One region of the Chryseobacterium joostei genome, then DNA from elsewhere that is predicted to be linked to it. Evidence: riboswitches for the same ligand, from Rfam matches in the RefSeq annotation. Region 1 holds a riboswitch; each other region holds the start of a gene.
What was found. A riboswitch is a leader RNA that binds a small molecule or an ion and turns the genes downstream of it on or off. The one in region 1 is predicted to bind cobalamin.

Region 1 (5,816 bases):
TTTTATCTGTTGTATACCCATTATGTCCCCAATTCAAACTGGGATTGGAGGATAGTTTTTGTAGTTTCTTTATTTCCACGAATAAGAATATTTATTGAATTTCAGTACAGATTTCCACTAAATAATGGTCAAGATCCTTGATGTAGGCTGTTTTTTGTCCCCAAGGTTTTACAGCAATATCTTCATATAGTTCAGCGCCATTTTTTACTGCCTTTTCCAACAGTGCTTCCACATCATCGGTTACAAAGCCAAGTTCTATTCCAAATGGCTTTTCTTGTGTTTTGGAGGATAGAAACCCCAGTTTTAGATTTGAACCAGCTAAGCTAATTGAAGCAAAAGAAAGGGTTGTTTCTCCGGTAAGTAGTTCTCCATAGTCTTTTTCCGGAGTAATGAATTTTATTTCGGCGTTAAAGGTGTTTTTATAGAAGTTCATAGATTGTTCTACATCTTCTACATACAAAATGACGTATTTAAACTTAATCATACTATTAAATTATAATGGGTTTATTTTTTGCTTAAAATATATTCTTCATCCACCATCAGTTCAATATGAGGCTCATTTTGCGGATAGTGGTTTAGTCCACCAAAATGGCCGAAATGGAGTGGATATTTTTCACTGAGTTGTCTTATCTTATTTCCAAATGAATTAACATGAACAGCCTGGATAGCATCTTTACTCTGTCGTCCATTGCTGAAAAAGAGCATTAGATTACAATGATTATTAAAATCATGATCCTTATAATAGAATACATTGATGTTTTCCTCTCTGCATATAGGAATAAGGTGATTGATAAAGTCTTTTTTGTCTGCTAATGGTAGGTTACAGTCAATTCTTATGGAAAGATTTTCAGCATTATTCTTTTTTAATTCCGAACCAACGATTTGAATAAAACGATGTTCAATATTTTCAAAAACTTCCTTTTCCGGCTGATAGCTTTTATTGAGTTGAGCTTTAAAAGGAACGCTTGAATCCAAAAGTTTTGCATTTTCTTGAATCAACAAATCTTCTATTTCGGCTGCAAACTGAAAATGATAATCGAAAAGCTGATGATCTCCAATACTAATAATAAGCTGATTCTCATTGATGGCAAGGGACAAATAAGTTCTTTTGAAACATAATTTCAATTCTTCCAGTTTTCTGATGAGGTTTTCAATATTACTCACCTGAACTCTTGCTGCCAGTTCTGCATCATTATCCGCATGGCCTCCATATCCTTCAAAAAACCTGAAAAACTTGAAATGGTATAGGTTTTCAGGGAATTTAAAGTACCAGTATACTCCTAAAATCATGATGAATTGGGTTAGGGAATTGAATAAAGATCAAATTTAAATAAAATTTCATACTCTAAAACTTTCAAAACCCCTAAATTTGTGATCAATAAAAATTTACTTGGATGCTTAGGAACATTTCAATTGCGGCAGCTACTTTTTTGTCCGTAGTTACAATCAATGCGCAGAAGAACAGAAATTCTCAATTGGAAAGACCCAAATTAGTAGTAGGTCTGGTAGTGGATCAGATGCGTTGGGATTATCTATACCGTTTTTACAACAAATATGGAAATGACGGTTTCAAAAGATTATTGAATACAGGTTATTCTTTAAATAATGTACACATTCCGTATGTTCCAACCATTACAGCGCTAGGACACACGTGTATTTATACAGGATCTGTACCTGCAATTCACGGGATTGCCGGAAACGACTGGACGGATAAGGAAACGGGTAAAGGGGTATACTGTACTGCAGACGACAGTGTGCAGCCGGTAGGAACTACCAATACAAAAACAGGAAGCCACTCTCCGAAAAACCTTTGGTCTACAACGGTAACGGATGAATTAAGACTGGCAACCAATTTCCAAGGGAAAGTAGTTGGTGTTTCTTTGAAAGACCGTGCTTCCATTCTTCCTGCGGGACATACTCCGAACGGAGCGTTCTGGTTTGATGACAGTACCGGAAATTTTATTACAAGCACATGGTATATGAATGATCTTCCTCAGTGGGTGAAATCATTCAACTCTCAGAATTTACCGGAAAAATTAGTAGCAAATGGCTGGAATACTTTACTTCCAATCAATCAGTATACAGAAAGTTCGCCTGACAATTCTTCCTGGGAAGGGTTATTGGGAAGTGCAAAGACACCTACTTTCCCTTACAATGATTTAGCAAAAGATTATCAGACAAAAAAAGATAACATTCGTTACACACCTTTCGGAAATACGCTGACTTTGAAGTTGGCGGAAGCTTCTGTAGAGGGTGAAAAACTAGGAGGTGATGCTATTACTGACTTTTTAGCAATCAACTTGGCTTCTACTGATTATGCCGGGCATAAGTTCGGACCGAATTCCATTGAAGTGGAGGATGTTTATATCAGACTAGATCAGGATTTAGCAGAATTCTTCAACTACCTGGATTCAAAGGTTGGAAAAGGTGAGTACACCGTTTTCCTTTCTGCTGACCACGGTGGTGCTCATTCGGTAGGATTCCTGAAAGAACATAAAATACCTACAGGTTTCTTCGGAGAAGGAGCTGAGAAGAATATTAACGAAAAGTTGAAAGCTAAATTTGGCGCAGATAAATTGATTAATGCAATTGATAACTATCAGATTTATTTTGACAGAAAAGTATTGGCAGACAGCAAACTTGAGTTGGATGATGTAAGAAACTTTACGGTAAAGGAATTGGAAAAAGATCTTACTGTTTTATATGCTGTTTCTGTAGATAAAGTTCAGGAATCTAGTATTCCGGAGCCCATTAAGCAAAGAATTATCAACGGAATCAACAGACAGAGAAGTGGTGATATCCAATTGATTTCTCATGACTCTATGCTTCCACCATACTCCAAAACAGGAACTACACACAGTGTATGGAATTCTTATGATTCACATATTCCATTAATCTTTATGGGATGGGGAGTTAAGCAGGGTGAAAGCAATAAGGCTTATCATATGACGGATATTGCGCCTACAGTTTCTTCATTACTAAAAATTCAATTCCCAAGTGGAAATGTAGGAAACCCAATTACGGAAGTAATCGGTAAATAAGTAAACATATTGTTATATATAATCAGCTGCTTTCGTATGGGAGGCAGCTGTTTTTATTTTATATATGTAATGTTTCAGGCTTACAGTTATCTGAATTTTTACAGTAAATCTATATGTATTTATTTTTGCTAAAAATAGGTACAGATGATCACAAAATGCAAAGGTTGGCCTATAAGTCTGATTTTTGGTCAATACATTTAAAAAGCTATCTTTGCAAAAATTTTGGTTTCCAGCATATTGGAATGAAAAGGGAATTGGGTGAGACGCCCAGACTGTCCCCGCAACTGTAAATCGCAACAAAAGTTTCTGTAAACAGCCACTGTACAAACGGGAAGGCACAGAAAGCGAAAGTCAGGAGACCTGCCAGAATAATAATCAAAAAAACATATTGCTTTCGGAGGAAAAGTGGAATAATATGGGTATAAAAAGATCTTTAGTACTGTTTTTGTCGTCTTACGGCTGCTTTCTTTTCGGACAGGAGAAAGTGGTTGATACGATTTATATTTTCGATAGTCAGATGAATAAGGTAAAGCTTTTTCATCCTGTAAAAACTATTAGTACTGAAGATGCCCAAAAAAATTCCAGCAATCTTTCTGAACTGCTGAGATTCCAGTCTGCTGTTTACATTAAGGAAAACGGACGTGGAGCAGTTTCTTCACCATCTTTCCGAGGAACCACCGCCCAACAGACGGCTTTTGTATGGAATGGAATTAATATTAACTCTAATTTTTTAGGACAGGGAGATATCAATAATATTTCTTTGTTCGGGTATGACCAGATCGGAATAAAAGCCGGTGGAGGAAGTGTTACCTATGGCTCCGGAGCTATCGGCGGAAGTATTCACCTGAATAATAATCTCGACTTTAATAAAGGGTTTCATGGTACACTATTTTCAGAAGTAGCATCTTTTAATACCTATAACAACTTGCTTAAAGGAGCTTATAGCAATGAAAAATTCAGCTTTAAGGCTTCGGGGAACTATTCTGTAAGTGAGAATGATTATGAAGTAAAAGAGGCTAAAAGCTACATCAATAGAAACGGACAATACTACAATACAAATTTCAATATTGCTGCAGCCTATAAAATTGCTCCACACCATCAGGTTTCATGGATTTCGGAGTTCTTTAACGGACAACAGCATTATCCGGTTCTTTTTGATAACGAAACTGAAACGAAATACAGAACTCAAAATGTAAGAAGTCTGATTTCATGGGATTGGAATAAAACACAATTCAATAACTCTTTCAAGGCAGCCTATACGGAGGAAAATTTCCAGTATTTTGCTAAAGCTGATGGTCCTCAGACTAGTGGTGGAACTGGGAAGAATTATATCCTGAAGAATGATTTCAATTATTTCTTTAACTCTAAATGGAACTTCAATGTTATTGGAGAGTATCAGCTTAATAAAGGAGAAGGATATGGTTCCGGAATAGATCATGTAAGTCGAAATATGGGATCAGTTTCTGGATTATTAAGATATTTTCCTGCAACAGATCTACGTCTTGAAGCCGGAATACGAAAAGATTTCGTTGGAAAAATTAGCTCTCCTGTACTGTTTTCTTTTTCCGGAAAATGGAATGCCGTAGATTGGTATACTCTCGGGCTGAGTGTTTCAAGAAACTTCAGGGCTCCATCTTTCAATGATTTATATTGGCAGCCGGGAGGTAATATGGATTTAAAGCCAGAGACATCCTATCAGTTTGAACTGAGAAACCAGTTTAAGGTAGGAGATCTTCAGATGTCAGTCGCTCCTTTTTATCTGGATATCCGCGATATGATAAGATGGCTTCCAACTTTCTCGGGATATTATAGTCCTGTAAACACAGATCATGTAAGATCATATGGGGTAGAGGCTCAAATGGAGTATATGAAAAGGTTTGGTAAGCATCTATTAAAAGGAAGCCTTGGATATACCTATACAAATTCTCAGGATCTTGAAAAGAAAAAGCAATTGATGTATGTGCCATTTCATAAGTTCACTGGAAATATTGATTACCAGTATGAGTTTATAAAAGTATATGTTCAGGGGCTTTTTAACGGGCTTACCTATACAGATTCCAACGAAAAGAGAAGTGAGGCTTTGGAAAATTATTTTGTAATGAATGCCGGGCTTGGTCTTACGTTCCATAAGGAGTATACCATAGGGTTCAAGGTTAATAATGTTTTCAATCAAGTCTATTATACTATGTTCGCTTATCCATTGCCTAAAAGAAATTATAGTGTAAGTTTAAATATCAATTTTTAAAAATAAAATTAAATATATATGAATATCAAAAGAATTTTACCTCTTGCATTTGCTTCCATGTTACTTTTCAATGTTTCATGTAGCAGCGATAATGACACTGAGACTACTCAGTCAACTACCTATGAAAACGGAATCCTTGTTTCCAACGAAGGTGGATTTACAAAGCCTACCTCTGATGTTACTTTCTTGAGCAACAGCCTTGGAAATATATTTACTAACATCTATTCTGAGAATAACAATAAGGAATCTTTTGGTAAGGTACTTCAAAGTATAGGCTTCCTTGGAGATCGTGCTTATTTGGTAGCGAATGTTCCTAACAAAATTGATATTGTAAACCGTTATACATTCAGAAAACAAGCTACGGTAATAGCTAATCTTGATAATCCAAGATATATAGCATTCTCTGGAAATAAATATTTTGTAACGAACAATAACTTTGCGGATGTAAGAAAGCTTAATGCCTATAATATTGCAGATAACACCTATGTAAATAGTGTTAGTTTCCCACGTTATGCTGAAAAGGTAGTTGA
Region 2 (5,816 bases), 1.2 Mb from region 1:
ACACCATCGATAAAAACCATCTTTCTGAATTTAAAGATACACCCACTTTAGCAGAAATGGCAAGCGTGGCTATTGATCAGATGAAAGAGCATCCGGAAGGTTTCGTTCTCCAGATAGAGGGAGGAAAAGTGGATTGGGCAGCTCACGCCAATGATGTGGCAGCACTCATTCACGACCAGCTTGCATTTGATGAAGCCGTGAAAACCGTAATGGATTTTGCCGAAAAAGATGGAAATACCTTGGTCATCATTACTACAGATCACGGAAATGCCAATCCCGGAACTATTTACGGTTCAGACGCTACTGCCCATTTCAACAGCATTTCAGCTTATCAGTATACCAATGAATATATTCTGAATAAAATCCACAAGGACTTTTCCATTAAGGACATTAAAGACTGGATATATGAGGGCAACAAGCTTATTCTGAATGATGATGAAGCCAAGCATTTACTAAGCTTTTACAACGGGCTTGAAAAGGAAGAGGGACTTTATAATTATAAGAAATTACCATTTAAACTTTATTCTGAAATTCAGAAAAGCAGAAATTCGGTAGGGTGGATCAGTATGGATCATTCGGGAGACTATGTAGAAGTAGCTGCTTATGGGCCAGGAAGTGAACTTTTGCAACCTTTCATTAAAAATACGGATCTACATTATTTAATGTTGAAGGCATCTTCCATATAAACAGAAAACATTTTTAAACACATATTTTACATTTTTAACAAGTTTTTAAAAACAGGCTATTCAAAATATTGAATAGCCTGTTTATTTTATCAGGATAAATATCCCTGTTAATCATATAATTTATGAAGATTTTTTGCGACGTCCGGAAACCTTTTTATCAAGATCCTTAATATCTTGTCTCAATTCACGGAACATCTCCTTAAAATTATAGCTTTCATAATCTCCAGGTTCAAAGTCCTCAGGGAAAATTCCCGAAGCATACTGCCAGATTTCCACAACATCCTCAAACGGAATATCGTAAGGCTCGTAGAAAGAGTTATCTGCACTTACAGAAATAGAATTTCCTTTCTTCTCTTTAAAGCGTTTGTAGGTAATCCCATCATTCAGGGTGATAAAAACATAGGTTTTCCCAGGTTTCAATTCATCAATTCCCTCTACATATTTCCCTACAATATAGGACCCATTTCTAAATGGTGGCATAGAGTCTCCATCTGCCGGAAAAGCTCTGTATTTCCCATTCGTTAAAAAAGGAAGTGCAATCCTTTGAAGACTTTCTATATATTCCACATCACTATACCCTTCAAGATATCCCATGGATGCTTTCTGCGGAATAATTTCTATGGTATCATTCCCAAGATCATCAACGGCTACAGGAAGAACAATCCTGTTGTCAGGAAGCTTCAGCATTTCGTCCATTGGATATTTCTGAATGTCTACAGACAACATAAGGTCAATGCTGACATGAAAATATTTTGATATTTTGATCAAAAGCTCAATAGGAGGTTCCGAAATTCCGTTTTCATATTTCGAATACCTCACTCGGGAGATCAATAGTTCGTCAGCAACATTCTGTTGGGAGAGCTTTCTCTTGGCTCTTAAAAAGCGTATATTATTTGAAAAAATTGACATTGATACAAGTATGTAGGCAAAAATACAAATTTTGCCCCCGTTATCAATGCCCAGAATCGGTTTTACCTTAAAAAGTGAGTAAATTCGACTTTTCTCCAATAAAGTTGGCTAAAAAGAGCAGTCAAAAATCTTCTTTTCCTAATCTAAACCTCTGATTTTCGGATCAAAACAAGTCTTTTTACAAAGCAGGGATATTATTCATAATAAAACACCATTTGAGTTAAAAAATTAACTCTAAAATTCCCAAGTTGAAATATGTTTTTTAACATTTAGAAAATCAAACAGATATAATAAAAAATGGAATATTCATAAAATAACAATTATATTAACGAAATATTAAATTATAAAATTATTTAATTATTTTATTCAAAAAAATATCTACACATGTTTATTTGTCATATATTTGTGATGTATTAATCATATAAAATTTTAATCATGAAAAATTTCAAAAAACTAGACAGAAACGAACTAAAAACTATTTCAGGAAACGGATTACTTGATCCAATCGGAGGACTAATTGGTGGTCTTGGAGGTGTAATTGGTGGCGTTGTTGGCGGCCTAGGTGGTGTAGTAGGAGGTGTTGTAGGTGGAGTAGGCGGTGTAGTTGGTGGCGTTGTTGGTGGTGTAGGTACCGTTGTAGGTAATGCATTATGTCAAACTCAATGCGTTGTTAACGGTGTAATTCACATCAAGTTACTTGAATGTGGATCTACTTGCTAGGAAAAAACGAACAAGCACTTAAAAAGTATACCGCTCTTTTCAGAGCGGTTTTTTTATGGGGAAATATTATATGGTAAGGCCGTGGTTATTTTTTACTTCAGCCATTACAAATGTACTGTGGGTACTACCTATAGAATCTACAGAACCAAGCTTATTAAATACAAAATCCTGATAATGCTTCATATCCCGAACCTGTACTTTCAATAGAAAATCAAAGTCACCAGAAATATTATAGCATTCTGCCACTTCTTCAATTTCCAAAATTTCCTTTACAAAATCATACCCCACAGACCGGTCATGAATTTTTAGCTTGATCTGGCAAAAAACCGTAAATCCACGGTTGAGTTTTTCAGCATCCAAAACAGCTACATATCTTTTAATATACCCTTCCTGCTCAAGTCTTTTTACCCTTTCAAAAACAGGTGAAGGAGAAAGGTTTATTTCCTTGGCAAGCTCTTTAACGGTCAATTTTGAATTGTTCTGAAGCAGTCTCAGTAAATTCAGGTCCTTATCATCAAGTTGTTCCACAGAATATTATTCTTTTAATTTTAAAATCAACCAAAATTACAGAATTATATTCTTTAATAAATAATTTATAAAGTTTTATTTGCTTAATAAACATCAATCAATTGTTAATATATTCTGTATCACTAATTTTACACAAAATTAAAATCTTTTACCATTACTTATTAAAGATTGGTAAAACAGTTCTTTATATACTTCATCAAACAGGAAAGGTTTTACTTAAGGTAGATTAATAGGGAATCGTGTGAGAATCACGAGCTGTCGCGCAACTGTAAGTAACACACCAAAGGTTTCTGTCCTTGTATATCCACTGCCAAAAGCGGGAAGGATGGCGGAAACTGTTACAAGTCAGGAGACCTGCCTTTACTGAATTGACAATGCTTTCGCAACCTGAAGCTTTTGAGTCATACAGATGATATAAGATAGTGCATTTCTCTAAGGATGAATAGCACGGGTTATCTATATCATTTATATCAAGATCTTCTTATACGCAAAACATTACGAAGCATTCAAAGAGCTTTTAACAAAAAAGTTTAATTAAAAGTTTAAAAATGCAAACACACATTCTAGGCTATCCGCGTATTGGTAGCAAAAGAGAACTCAAAAAAGCCTGCGAGCAATATTGGTCAGGCAAAATTGTTTTGGAGGAACTTCTTACTGTAGGAAGAAATATCTGTAACCAAAACTGGAATCTTCAGAAAGAAGCAGGAATAGACTTAATTCCCTGTAATGATTTTTCCTACTATGATCAGATATTGGATATGAGCCTTATCGTAGGAGCTATTCCGACACGTTATCATGAAGTTGCCCTTAAAAGAAACAACTCAGAGCTGGATCTTTACTTTGCAATGGCGAGAGGATATCAAAAAGACGGACTGGATATTACCGCTATGGAAATGACCAAGTGGTTTGATACCAATTATCATTATATTGTCCCTGAATTCTATAAAAACCAGCAATTTAAGCTTACTTCAAGTAAAATATTCAATGAATTTGCAGGAGCTAAGCAGGCAGGAATCAATGCTAAGCCTGTAATTATAGGATTGGTTTCTTATTTACTTTTAGGAAAAGAAAAAGAAGAAGGATTGGACAAGCTGGATCTTGCCCAAAATATTCTACCTGTCTACGTCGAGATTTTATCAAAACTTCAGGAACAGGGCGCAGAATGGATTCAGTTTGATGAACCGTTCCTTTCTCTGGATATTACAGAAAAAGCCAAGGAAACTTATATTACTGTTTACTCAGAGCTTAGAAAGCAATTTCCAACATTAAAATTCATAGTTGCTACTTATTTTGATGGATTAAAAGACAATTTATCCCTTGCCGTTTCACTTCCTGTAAATGTTTTACATGTTGATTTGGCAAGAAACCCTGAGCAATTAGAAGATGTAATCAATTCAATTCCGGAAAATCTAAGCTTATCACTGGGACTTGTAGATGGAAGAAATATCTGGAAAAATGATTTTGAAAAGTCTTTGGCTTTTATCAATAAAACCGTTGAGAAACTAGGTTCAGAAAGAGTTTTTATCGCTCCATCATGTTCATTGCTTCATTCTCCATGTGATTTAGACTTTGAAACCAATCTGAACCCTGAAATTAAAAACTGGCTGGCATTCGCTAAACAAAAGGTAAAGGAAGTTGTTAACCTTAAAGAGTTAGCTTCCGGAACAGAAAATCAGGATATTATTAATGATTTTGAGGAAAATAAAAAAGCCGTTTCAAGTAGAAAAACCTCTTCTCTAATTCATAATAATATTGTAAAGCAAAGAGCAGAAGCTGTAACGGAAGAAGATTCACAACGAAAGAATTCATTCCAAATCCGTAGAGAAGAGCAGCAAAAAGCATTACAATTGCCATTATTTCCTACCACGACCATTGGATCATTTCCACAGACTACAGAAGTAAGAAGCTGGAGAGCAAAATTCAAGAAAGGAGAATTAACTGCAGAGCAGTATGATGCCTTGTTGAAGGAAGAAACCCAGAGAACCATCCGCTGGCAGGAAGAAATTGGAATCGATGTTCTGGTTCATGGGGAATTTGAACGTAATGATATGGTGGAATACTTTGGTGAGCAACTTGAGGGGTTTGTATTTACCAAAAACGGTTGGGTACAAAGCTATGGAAGCCGATGTGTAAAACCTCCAATCATTTTTGGGGATGTTTCCCGTCCTGCACCCATGACGGTTTACTGGTCTCAATATGCTCAGTCACAAACCAATCAGTGGGTAAAAGGAATGTTAACAGGTCCTGTTACTATTCTGCAATGGTCCTTTGTACGCAATGACCAGCCTCGTTCTGAAACATGTAAACAAATTGCATTAGCCATTCGTGATGAAGTGGTAGACCTTGAAAAAGCAGGAATCAGGATTATTCAAATTGATGAACCTGCTATACGAGAGGGGCTTCCCTTAAGAAAAACAGAATGGCAGAATTACCTGAAATGGGCTGTAGAAGCCTTTAGGATATCAGCAAGTGGAGTAGAAAACGCCACCCAGATTCATACCCATATGTGCTATTCGGAATTCAATGATATTATCAAAAATATTGCTGATATGGATGCAGACGTTATTACCATAGAATGTTCCCGCTCACAAATGGAACTTTTAAATGCCTTTGCAGATTTTAAATATCCTAATGAAATCGGGCCGGGTGTTTATGATATTCATTCACCGAGAGTTCCGTCAAAAGAAGAAATGATAGAACTTCTGAAAAAGGCTCAGGATGTAATTCCTGCTCATCAACTTTGGGTAAACCCCGACTGTGGATTAAAAACAAGACATTGGGAAGAAACTGAAAAGGCTTTAATTGCAATGGTTGCCGCAGCAAAAGAAGCCGCAGTTGAATATTCAATTTAAAAATAAACTTTCAATTTTATACAAATCAAAAAGCATCCGGATTGGATGCTTTTTGACTTTATTATTTTTAAATATTATAATTCCGTATACAATAGGGATTCTATTTATTTAAATAACAGCA
Region 3 (5,816 bases), 140 kb from region 1:
GTGATCTTTTTGTTCTTCATTATTTTCCTTTTCATAAATTTCGGAAATCTTTTTTTGAAGCTCAAAAACAGAAAGCTTTTCTGTATCCTTTTTCATTTGTCTATTGAGAAGTACATACACTTTTTCAGTACTGGTGAATGGTCTGTCTTCTTCTCTTTTTTCAGAAATCCATACCGAAACGGAGTCGCAGTCTGCCTCACAGTGACCAATGATTCTGCCTACCCCAATGTAATTCATTTTATCTCGTGAACTATTCCAAAGCTTTCTAAATTCAGAAAACTTTATCTGCGAATTTTTAATACTTGCTCTGTCAAAATCCTTGAAATCTAATTTTAATAAGGAAAAGTATAACTGGGCATCGGAGCTAAGTTTCGTACTCATAAGGCTATCAATACTTACCAAAGCTTTCTGTTTTTCTGTATATGAAACACCTGACAATCTATTCGCATCTATCATCTTACTTCGGAAATAAAGTTTCATAGCTTCCATATTATAAGGATACTTTTTCCTGAAGCCAGAATATAAAATTTCATAATCTGCCGGGTTTTGAGTATATAATGCCAACCATACTTTTAAAAAATCCTGGTCTTCTCCTGAAAGTTTAGATTCTGAAATTTTGCGGTATGCTTTCTCCTTACCCAGAGTGTTATAATCCAGTAATGTTTGAATAAAAAAAGATTCCTTTGTATGCTTTTGGTAATAATCAGATTTCAACAAATCCTTTGCCTTTTTATAGCTTCCCTCTTTTGAAATTGATAAATTGATACCCAACTGCTCCTGAAAAGATTCTTCCAGACAATCTGCGTAGGTATATGAAAAGAAATTGAACTGTGCTGAGAATATCACAGGAAAAAGTAGGGCTATGAATTTAAATATATTCTTCATGATTATTTAATAGGAAGTTCAAATATAATTTTAAAATTCAGAATTCTGAAAAGCATTTAATTTATATATTTGGAGCATCAAAAAAAGTCACCATGATTTTCATAAACAAAGCATTCTACTTATCCGCTTTCAGTATTTTTTCTTTAGCACTCGTTAAGGGTCAGAATAAAGTTCCCTTTGGTGTTGTAAAAGCAGAGGAAGGATATGCCAATGTACGTGTACACAAGGACAATTACAGAAAAATTGTCGACAAAATCCGTATGCGTAAAGGTGATGTATTTGTTTATGTAAAGCCTGCTCCGGGAGAAACTGAGTGGATATGGATCAAATATCCTGAAAAACAGGATGATGATAAGCCTTTTGTACGTTATGAAACTCTTGACAAGGAAGGAATGGTCAATAAGGAACGTATCGCTTATATTGATCAGCTTCCAGCCTATACTCCTTCAAAATCTAAAAACGGAAAATCATTAATTTTCACAGATAATTCTGATCCCAAAGTTCTGACTTCTCAAAGAAGCAAAGTGGTCATTGATATTTACCCATCCAATGCCGGCTACCGTAAAAAGGAAAAGGATGCGGAAGGAAAGCTTCTTACGATTGATAAAGTAAAACCTTGGGGAATAGGAAACGATCTTCCCGAAGGAATGACGGAAATTAAGTCTATCAGAGTACAACAACCCGGAAGAGGGTCTGTTTTTGTAAGGGAAGCTATCAAAAACATGTTCCAGCCTACCATGGATTTTAACAACATAGGGGTTACTTCTCTGGACAACGACAATATTTTCCTTTATATGATCAATGGTTCGGGAGAAAACAGATATACCACCCTTTGGACGATCAAGAAAGGAAGAGTGATCAGCCAGATTATTTATCATAATCCGGAATAAATTCATTATTTTTGTACCGAAAAAGTTTAACGCTTATTCATCACAGAAACTGGTTCTGCCTAACCGCAGATTAAAAGGGAACCGTGTGAAAATCACGGACTGTCGCGCAACTGTAAGTAACTGAAATCTTTATCAAAAGATCCACTGTGCGAGGCATGGGAAGGAGATAAAAGATGTTACAAGTCAGGAGACCTGCCTTTTCTTAAACAAGAAACTTTCGCGATCTGAAGTTTTATTGATCTGATGGATTGTTTCAGGGATTTCTAAGATTCCTGTCATTATTCTGTTGTTTTAATATTATTTCATTTCGCCTTAATTAATAATGAAATATGACTACAGAAGAAAGAATTGAAGCAGCCGAAACCAGAATCTTTAAAGCGGTTTTCCCCAACACAACCAATCATTATGATACTCTTTTCGGAGGTACTGCCATGCAGCTGATGGATGAAGTAGCCTTTATTACTGCTACCCGATTTGCAAGAAAAAGAGTGGTAACGGTAAGCAGCGATAAGATTGATTTTAAAAAACCTATTCCTGCCGGAACTATTGTTGAACTGATTGGAAGAGTTTCACATGTTGGAAAAACAAGTATGAAAGTGAGTGTGGAGATCTTTACAGAACAAATGTACTCCTACGAAAGAGAAAAAGCAATTGTAGGTGATTTTACCTTTGTAGCAATTGACGAATTCAAAAAGCCAATTCAAATACTATAATAATTTTCGGGCGGCCAATGGCCGCCCGAAAATTTTCCAAAACAGGAATAACCAATCTCTTTCTTTCATAGAAATAAGACCGGATATTGAGTTATTTTATGATTTCACTACTTTTTCAGTTTCCAGGCTTCTGTTTAATAAGAGTTCAAATGCTTCACCCATCTCGTCCGATGCTCTGGTAATGGCATTTTCAAGCATATTTCTAATTTGCTTTTCCGTAACTCCGGCTTCTGTCCAGCTTTTTCCTGAAGTATGAGAATTCAGGATAAAAGGCATAATTCTATCGATGGCACAAGCAAAAATAGCATCAGGAGTCTTTTCCTCTTCAAATTCCAGCCATAAATTAAAGAACTCTGTACGCAAAGGCTCATCCAGAATTCCAAAGATCTTTTGGGCAGAGACTTTTTCTCTTTCAAATTTTCCAACCATTGCTTTCTCATCAAACAAAAAAGTATCACCAGCTTCAATCTCTACAAGATCATGAATAGAAAGCATTCTTATTACCCTCAGCAAATCAATATCTGTACGGTTTTTCGCATATGGATAAAGGATTTGTGCCAGAATAATAATTTGCCATGAATGCTCTGCCGTATTCTCTCTTCGGGAGTCATCTGCATTATAATTTCTTCTTTGTACATTTTTCAGGGCATCCACTGCCAGGATAAAATCGATCTCTTTCTGTATCTTCATCTTACTTTTTATTTATGATATTCTTCGGCTGGATATACCTTGGTTTTGGTAATCCATTTATTATTTATTTTTTCTTGTGTAATCACCTTTACATACTTTTCATCACTCTTATCCTCTTCCTTTTCAAGTACCTTATCCAGTCCTTTATTCGGAATCACCCTATATTCTGTGGTAAAAAAATTACAACATCCCGACTTTCCATAGCAAATCAAACGTTTACGAACAGGATCCGTTTCAAAAAGATCAAAATAGCTTGATGCAATGTCTGTAAGCTCTTTACTTTTTACAAAGGCCATCCTTGTACTGTTAAACACATATACATCATAAGAAGCACTGCTATAGTTACCAAGATTTCCATTTCTTATTGCTATGTCCTCCGTTCCGTCAAAATTAAAGTCATCAAAAACCACAGGACTTTGTTCCTTTTTTAGTTGAATCATTTTTCCCGGCATCGGTTTTTGATCATTTTCGAAACTTAGCACCAGATTATCAGACGTAAAAGTTTGTACCTTGGCATTTTTGTTATCAAACAATTCTACAGTTCCCTTACCCATACATCCGTCATTATAACAGTTTTCAATATGGATCACAGCATCGTAGTTTTTCGACGCATCTTTAACCTCAAATTGATATTGTCCAAAACACACAGGCCCTAATAAAATAAAGGCAGATAAACCTTTGTAGTAATTTAAAATATTCATGGTAATAGTAAATGTGAATTCAACTGTTTCTGTAAAAATCTCCATAACAAAAATACGAATCCTACTACCCATCTCAAAATTCATACGCCTTTATATCTCAAAATATGAAATCAGATCTCTGGTTTTTAGAAGCTGTTCCCGCTATCCGCTCATACTCCTCGCACCACTCCAAAACCCCAATATGCTGCGGGGTAACCGCTACTATCGGGGCTATGAAGTCTCATTATAAGCAATGTTGCCATTGGGTATCAATCAATTTGATCAGGATTGCAAAATACCGGCTGTCATAAAATCCTTGATGTTTCAATCCTATTTAAAGTAAAACAAATATTATCTCATTACATTTCTCTATCTAAAGCACTCAATTTTTAAGGTTAAAATCAATTATTTTGCCTTTAATAAGAATTCCTTAAAATCTGCAATAAAATTATAATGCTGATTATCAATTAGTTAAACTATTTATTTTAAAAATTTCACTACTTTGTATTGCATAATACCATTTTATTTACATATCTTTGTAATGTAAAATTAGAATAGGCCCAACTAGCTAGGGGTATTTTTCTAAAATATATAACTAATTAACAAAACTTATCAAAGATGAATACTGAAAATACCAAAGCGCAAATGCGAAAAGGGATTCTGGAATTCTGTATTCTAAGTCTCATCAATAATCGCGAAATGTATGTTTCCGATCTTATAGATGAACTGAAAAAAGGAAAACTGGATGTAGTGGAAGGGACCCTCTACCCTCTTCTTACAAGACTTAAAAATGGAGAGTTTCTCTCCTACAGATGGGAAGAATCTACCGGGGGACCACCCAGAAAATATTATCAAATTACAGAAAAAGGAAAACTTTTCCTGGATGAACTTCTCAATACGTGGAATGAGCTTACAGCCTCAGTAAACCAAATCACCCAACAAAATTAAAAAACAAAGCTATGAACAAGACACTCTCAATAGGACTCGCAGGTTTTTCTTTTACCATAGAAGAACACGCATATATAAAGCTCAGCGATTACCTGAACGCACTAAGAAGCTCACTGGATGCTTCTGAAGCGGATGAGGTAATGCATGACATAGAAATAAGAATGGTGGAGATTTTCAGAGATTCTCTGGGAAAACGTGAAGTGATCAACGATACAGATGTAGAAAAAGTAATCGCACAGATCGGAACCCCTGAGAAGATTGAAGAACAAGAAGAGGCTTATTTTTCTGAAAAAAATACGACTAAAAATACAAACAACACCGGAAATAGTTACACAGACAAAAAACAATTGTTCCGTGATCCTGAAAAACAAAAAATTGCAGGAGTTTGCGCAGGTTTAGCTCAATATGTAGGAATGGATATTACTGCTATGAGAGCCATCTGGCTAGGGATTTTCGTCTTAGGAATCTTCACAGCAGCAATTTCTTCTTCATTGATCGGACTTCTCTATGTAATTCTTTGGATTGTACTTCCAAAAGCTGAAACAGCAGCAGATTTCCTGAAAATGCAGGGAAAGCCTATGAACTTCGACAATCTTAAGAATGAGTCTAATAAACTGGTACAATTTGCCAATGAATCTACTCAGAGGGTCGGAGAAATCTACACAGAAAACAAACCTTACATCAACAATGCCGGAAGCGGTATCTGGAATGTATTCAAGTACATCGTAGGAGGGTTCTTCGTATTGATGGCGGTAGGAAGCATTATCGGAGTATTTGTATTGTTTGGGCTTTTCGGAATGGATACTGATTTTCCAGGAGCCAATCAGATAAGATTCTATATGGATGATAATGGTCTGGATAAGGTATTGGCAGCCATTATGGTGATTGGAAGTTTAATTCCTGCTATACTTTTCAGCTTATTAAGCATCAAAATCTTCTCTCCGAAAACAAAACTTAGAAATATCGGATGGGTAATAGGAGGTTTATTTCTTCTTCTGATCGGACTGGGA
Region 4 (5,816 bases), 1.7 Mb from region 1:
CCGTTTTTATCAAAGCAATACACATATCCCATCGATACATAATTTCTTGCATCAGTAATGTAAATATCTTCGGTGATAGGGTTTACAGCAATTCCGTAAGGAGTTTTAATGATGGCTTCATACTCCGGATCAACAATTCTGTTGGCAATAATCTGCTCGGTCTTTACATCAATGATTCCGAATGTTTTCTTATAGGTATGGGTATTGTAATTGAATTCGTTTCCGTAGAAATAGAGCTTGTCATTAACGATTGTCATTTCATTGACAGCAAGGTGAAAGTCTTTTTTTATTGCTCCTGTAGAAGCATCTAGCAAATATAAATTGGAAGGAACATCATAGTAATCTCCTCTTGAGCTTACATACAAATCTCCATAGTTATCTTTTTTAAGACGATGAAGATTAATAGCAACATCAATCTTTTTGGTTTCTGTAAAGTTGTTTAAGTCTATAACGGAAACTGTTCTGTCATAGTTGGGAACCATATATCCTCCTGAATTGGCTACAAACAGCTTATTACCTACGATTTCCATTTCCTCAGGCTGATATCCTACGGTTACTTCTCGTTGGATGGCAAGAGATGCAGTATCAATTTCCACTACTTTTCCCTTAGGTGCATTGGGATTGATGTCTACAGGACCCACATAGCTGCTGGCATAAGCTTTTCCATTATTGAATGCTAAGTATCTGCAGTTCTGCAAATGAATTGATTTTATGCGCTTGGCTGTTTTGGCATCAAGAACTTCAATGGTGTTAGAAACGTTGACCACAATGTATAGCTTACCCCCATAGATTTTAATGTCATTTCCCACATCTCCCAATTCTTTTAAAACATTGGGATTAATTTCTGCATAGATATTCCTGTAGTACGTTCCTGTGGTATAATCAAAAAAATCCAATGTACATTTGTTACTTCCCATGTTCCCTTCATTCAATACATAGAACCCTTTTATGGCTGTATTTTCAGGAGGAGCAAGACCATCCACCACCTCCATCGGGATCACTATTTCATCCGTACGGCAAGCTACAAGAGAGACCAATGCAAAAAGTAAAAAAAAGATATTCAGTTTTCTCATAAGGTGAAGTTTAAAGTGAGTCTAAAGTTTCTTCCCGGCATAGGATAATTCTGTACAACATCATAGTACTGATTAAAAACATTATTCATTTCAAGGTTAATCTTAAATGGGTGCCCGGCCAGACTCAATTTTTTCTGAACGGAAAGATCATGGGTGTACCAAGGCTGAACAAAATTGTATTGAATATTATCCATCTGGCCGTCATAGCGCTTTCCTACGTAGATCATACTATAATTAAATCCCCAATCCTTATAGTCAGCCATCATGGTAAAAGATCCGCTATGCCAAGGGGTATAAGGAATTTGCTGGCCATAAAAGGTATCTCCTGGAATGATTCCCCATCCTTTATCTGTCTTATCCTTGGCACTTTGATAAGTATAGGATAGTAACGGCTTCAGCTTTACCTTTCCCAGCATCATTTCTGCCTGAACATTTACATCTGCTCCAATGATTTCAACTCTTCCAAGGTTAACCATCATCCAGCGAAACATATTCACAGTAGGTACTGCAACAATCTTATCCTTAACTCTGTTATAATATCCGTCTACTTTCACATAAAATGACTTTAGTAAAGAATTATTATATTTTTTCTGATAGGTAAACCCGATGTCATGCTGAAAGGTAAATTCGGGTTCCAGATAGGTACTTCCGATATTGGTGTAATACAGGTCATTAAAAGTTGGCAGTCTGAAAATCTTTTTATAGAAAGCTCTAAGGGTAAGCTCCGGAATGGCAGCAGGCTGATAGCTCATAAATAGAGCCGGAGTCCATTCTCTCCTGTCATCTGGTCTTTTATTTCTTCTTACTTCCTCAAAGGTAAAGGTACCCAAGAGGCTTCCCAGAAACTTTAATCTGTTCCACTGATAAGTGGTAGCCAATGCTACAAGTGTAGTATAACGGGTAGGATACGTAAAATTTGTTAAATCAGCATTCAGATTATTATACTGAAAATCTCCACTTAAACTTACATCCCAATTAGAATTAATAGAATATAAATTGGAAGAAGAAAGATACACTTCCCTTTGAATGTAAGTATTGATTGAACTTTTAACAGTCTGAGCCAGTACAGTGTCATTGAAATGAGTATAATCGTAGGCAAATTTCGCCTTAAGCTGGGTTTCAAACTTTGGAAATAGTTTCTTTCTAAAATTGGCCTGTACAAAATAGTTTTCATCAAGCATTCTCGCTCCTCTTGCCTTAAAGCGGTATTTTACAATAGGCGCCGGAATACCACGATCTGAAATATAACCGTAACCACGTATATTCCAGCTTCCGTTATTTAAAGTACCATTAACGGATGTTTCAAAACGTTTTGCCTTAATATCAGAGTCATATCTTTTAGCAATTGTATCGGTAGCGGTTTCCCCATTAGGATATTTTCTGGTATAACGAAATTTGTAAAGTCCATCACTTTGCAGAAACTCGGCACTAACGCTTGCAGAAATTCTTTTTGAAATCTTTTGTTCTAAACGGAAAGAGGGGTTAAATAAATCGATGGAAGCACTTTTGGCTCTAATGACCAGATTAGTCTTTCTGGTTCCTGTAAAAACAGGGGTCTTGGGCTGTAAATAAATAGATCCCGATGATCCAAAATCCTTTGCGGGCTGGAAGATCTCACTCTTTTGCCCGTTGTATAATGAAATCTCTTCCAGATCATCCAAGGAATATCTTCCTAAATCTACGACTCCATTTTGAGCATTCCCCAATTGAATTCCATCATAGAAAACTCCTACGTGCTGGCTTCCCATACTTCGGATATTAATGGTCTTCAAACCACCCATTCCTCCATAGTCCTTGATCTGGACTCCTGAGAAATACCGTAAAGCATCTGCCACAGAGTGACTGTTCAGCCTTTCAAGCTCTTCCCCCTGCAAGATCTGAGCAGGAAGTATTTCTTTAAAGTTCTTTTTGTAAATATTGACAACCTTAATGGTTTCTTCCTTAATGCTGTCTTTTTTCTTCGTTTGGGAAAACAAGAATTGAGATGTTAACACGAATACTGTGAAAACAACCTTATGAAATTGAGATGTAGTCGGTTTTGGCCCCATTAGCTCATTCAGGAATAATGATAACGCTAATGGATAGATATAAGAAAGCAACGATAAGGCACAGCTGTTACTGCACAAAATCATTGTTGTCCTAAGCTTTATTCCACGAAAGCGTCAAACGTTTATATTTTCTGGCAGGTCTTCTGACTTACTCCATTTTTGAAATCCTTCCCATTAAAAAAGCAGTGGATATATTCTTCAAAAACTTTGGTGTGGAGCTTACAGCAGCGGGTCTGTTCCGGATTTTCACCGGATTCCCTTTTAAGAGCTTTTTAGGGCTCACCAAATTTCGGCAAAGATAAACAATTATTAATATATAGACCTAAATAACAAAATGATTTACAATATCATAAATAAATGACTTTGAAATTTGATTTTAAATATAAGATGATTAAAAAAACAAAGTTTAATTTTTAGAATACATTGAGGAGAATAGACTCTAAAAATTAAACTTTGAAGAAAATAGAAAGCAATATCTTCTCAGCTCTTTTTGCTTTCTGTAAAAATTATATTCCAATATTCACAAAAACACTGAAACGTGATTTCGCTTCAATATCTCCTCCGGCAAGGTGAGTATAAGCCGGCAGCATGATTTCACTTCCCAGACTGAATCTTTTATAAGAGGCCTCAAATCCCAGTTTTCCATATAAAGCACTTCCGGCCGTATTAGGTAAGGCTTCATCAAACTGTTTGTTTTGAGCATATACTTCTCCCTGTACCCCTGCTTTTGCAGAAAAAATAGTTTTTTCATTTCCTGCAATCTGATAGAACCCTGTAGCAGCATAGTTCCATTGGTTTCCGAAACGATAGTTCTTTTTATTTTCCGTTTTTATGGTGTAATCTGTATTAATCAATACTGCAATTTTATTCTTTTGAAATTTATAGTTCAGCGCTGCCTGATAATCCCAGCTTCCAGTTCCCAACTGAAAGCTCGGGTTAACCCCTGAGATTCCTTTTTCATCAAACTTCCCCAAAGGAATTTTCACTCCTAATCCTCCACTTAGCTGATGAAAACTATCCTTAGAATTAAAAAGCTTATAAATTCCCATCAGATTTAAATCTCCTATTCCATTGATCCTGATATCACCCTGCATTGTTTTCTTCTCATGAAAATGGAATGGCAAACTTGCATATACACTCAGTTTTTGGGTTAATGGTATCTTTCCCCAAATCTGTAAGGTATTGAAATACTGATCCTGTGTCAAGTCCTTTACAAATAAATTTTCCTTTGCTTTGTAATGCTGCGCAAAGTATTTAATTCCTATAAATTGTGGATTCAATAAGGATTCAAAACCTGATGAACCGTTTCCTGCAGCACAACCGCAGGCATCACAATCGTCATCAAAATCTATTGTCCTAAAATTATTCTGTGAAATATCAGCGCTGTCCCTGATTGTTTTTGCCTGGCCCATTGTAAACAGGACCATACTTATGATTAAAATGATCTTCTTCATGTCTGTATTTAAATTATTCTGCGAATTTTGGATTGGTGATAAAACCTTTATCGGATAAGGTTTTCAGAAAGGTAATAATCAATTGCTTTTCCTGACTGTTCATGGCAATTCCAATGTGATTATTCTGTTTCAGTTGCGGATCCAGATTAGGATTATCTTCTACGTTGTCTGAGTAAAAATTAAGGACTGCTTCTAACGTATAAAATCTTCCGTCATGCATATAAGGAGCTGTATACTCCACATTTCTCAAGCTGGGTACCCGGAATTTCATCCAGTCATTCTGATTCAGGGTTACTCGATGAAGACCTGCATCTTTAAATTGATTATTGTAATACATTCCTGTATTTCTAAAGCTTTCATCAGTAAACAATCCTCCGCTATGGCAAGACGCACATTTCTGATTGAATAAAGCCATTCCCTGAGATTCTTCAGAAGTGAGACTTTCTTTTCCTTGCTTGAATCTGTCATACTTGGAATCGGCAGAAATCATTGATGCCATAAATTGTGATAATGCCTTTAAGATCCTTTCGCCTGTTACATTTTCATCTCCATAGGCTGCACTGAATAGTTTTTTATACTTCGGATCATCTTTTATTTTGGAAATAGCTTCCGGCATAGAGCTATCCATTTCATTCACATCCGTCATCGGGATAATGGGTTGTTCATTTAAATTATGAATCACCCCATCCCACATATACCTTTTGAGAAATGCCATATTCTGAATGGGGGGCACATTTCTAATTCCTATCCTATCATCAACACCGTGGCTTACCGTATGTCCGTGATGGGTAAAAGCATTTTCCTGAATATGACAAAAGCCACAGGAAATGGTATTATTTCTGGAAAGTCTTCCCTCATAGAACAATTTTCTACCCAGTTCTACTCCATTTTTGGTAACCGGATTGGCAGATTTATCAAAAGTCATTTCCGGAAAATAAGATGGAAACCTCAGATCATATGCTTCATTTTTATCAAGCGGCTGCATCACCTCATCCGAACAAGAAGTACAGCTCAGGAGAATAATCCCCAGAGCCAGTACTGTTTTTATGAAAAAATTAGTCATTGTGTACATGATCTACCTTAAACATTTTTGTAAGATTGTTGGTAACATCCACCAAATGCTGGCTTGAACCCATCATCATTGCATTAGCCTCCGTAAGAGTTAATGACTTATCTCCGCTTAAAAATTGGTTTAAATCTGCCAAAATATGAATGGATGGTCTTATTTTACCATTTACTCT

Region 2: linked by a shared signal. The riboswitch ahead of metE (5-methyltetrahydropteroyltriglutamate--homocysteine S-methyltransferase) and the one ahead of EG359_RS08700 (TonB-dependent receptor plug domain-containing protein) in region 1 are both predicted to bind cobalamin.
Region 3: linked by a shared signal. The riboswitch ahead of EG359_RS08100 (acyl-CoA thioesterase) and the one ahead of EG359_RS08700 (TonB-dependent receptor plug domain-containing protein) in region 1 are both predicted to bind cobalamin.
Region 4: linked by a shared signal. The riboswitch ahead of EG359_RS16410 (TonB-dependent receptor plug domain-containing protein) and the one ahead of EG359_RS08700 (TonB-dependent receptor plug domain-containing protein) in region 1 are both predicted to bind cobalamin.

The regions. Positions count from the first base shown of each region.
Region 1 covers NZ_CP033926.1:1,917,375-1,923,190, reverse strand. The annotation lists gene EG359_RS08720 (GNAT family N-acetyltransferase) at 1-79, opposite strand, end outside; gene EG359_RS08715 (VOC family protein) at 92-484, opposite strand; gene EG359_RS08710 (hypothetical protein) at 505-1,290, opposite strand; gene pafA (alkaline phosphatase PafA) at 1,395-3,041, shown strand; cobalamin riboswitch at 3,248-3,423, shown strand; gene EG359_RS08700 (TonB-dependent receptor plug domain-containing protein) at 3,457-5,286, shown strand; gene EG359_RS08695 (hypothetical protein) at 5,305-5,816, shown strand, end outside.
Region 2 covers NZ_CP033926.1:734,149-739,964, forward strand. The annotation lists gene EG359_RS03435 (alkaline phosphatase) at 1-686, shown strand, start outside; gene EG359_RS03440 (XRE family transcriptional regulator) at 807-1,595, opposite strand; gene EG359_RS03445 (bacteriocin-like protein) at 2,031-2,315, shown strand; gene EG359_RS03450 (Lrp/AsnC family transcriptional regulator) at 2,382-2,843, opposite strand; cobalamin riboswitch at 3,034-3,219, shown strand; gene metE (5-methyltetrahydropteroyltriglutamate--homocysteine S-methyltransferase) at 3,392-5,695, shown strand.
Region 3 covers NZ_CP033926.1:1,781,630-1,787,445, forward strand. The annotation lists gene EG359_RS08090 (hypothetical protein) at 1-885, opposite strand, end outside; gene EG359_RS08095 (hypothetical protein) at 978-1,775, shown strand; cobalamin riboswitch at 1,809-1,989, shown strand; gene EG359_RS08100 (acyl-CoA thioesterase) at 2,105-2,488, shown strand; gene EG359_RS08105 (HD domain-containing protein) at 2,585-3,178, opposite strand; gene EG359_RS08110 (XAC2610-related protein) at 3,187-3,924, opposite strand; gene EG359_RS08115 (PadR family transcriptional regulator) at 4,477-4,806, shown strand; gene EG359_RS08120 (PspC domain-containing protein) at 4,818-5,816, shown strand, end outside.
Region 4 covers NZ_CP033926.1:3,612,676-3,618,491, reverse strand. The annotation lists gene EG359_RS16415 (YncE family protein) at 1-1,073, opposite strand, end outside; gene EG359_RS16410 (TonB-dependent receptor plug domain-containing protein) at 1,070-3,205, opposite strand; cobalamin riboswitch at 3,238-3,423, opposite strand; gene EG359_RS16405 (transporter) at 3,628-4,575, opposite strand; gene EG359_RS16400 (cytochrome-c peroxidase) at 4,589-5,638, opposite strand; gene EG359_RS16395 (MbnP family protein) at 5,631-5,816, opposite strand, start outside.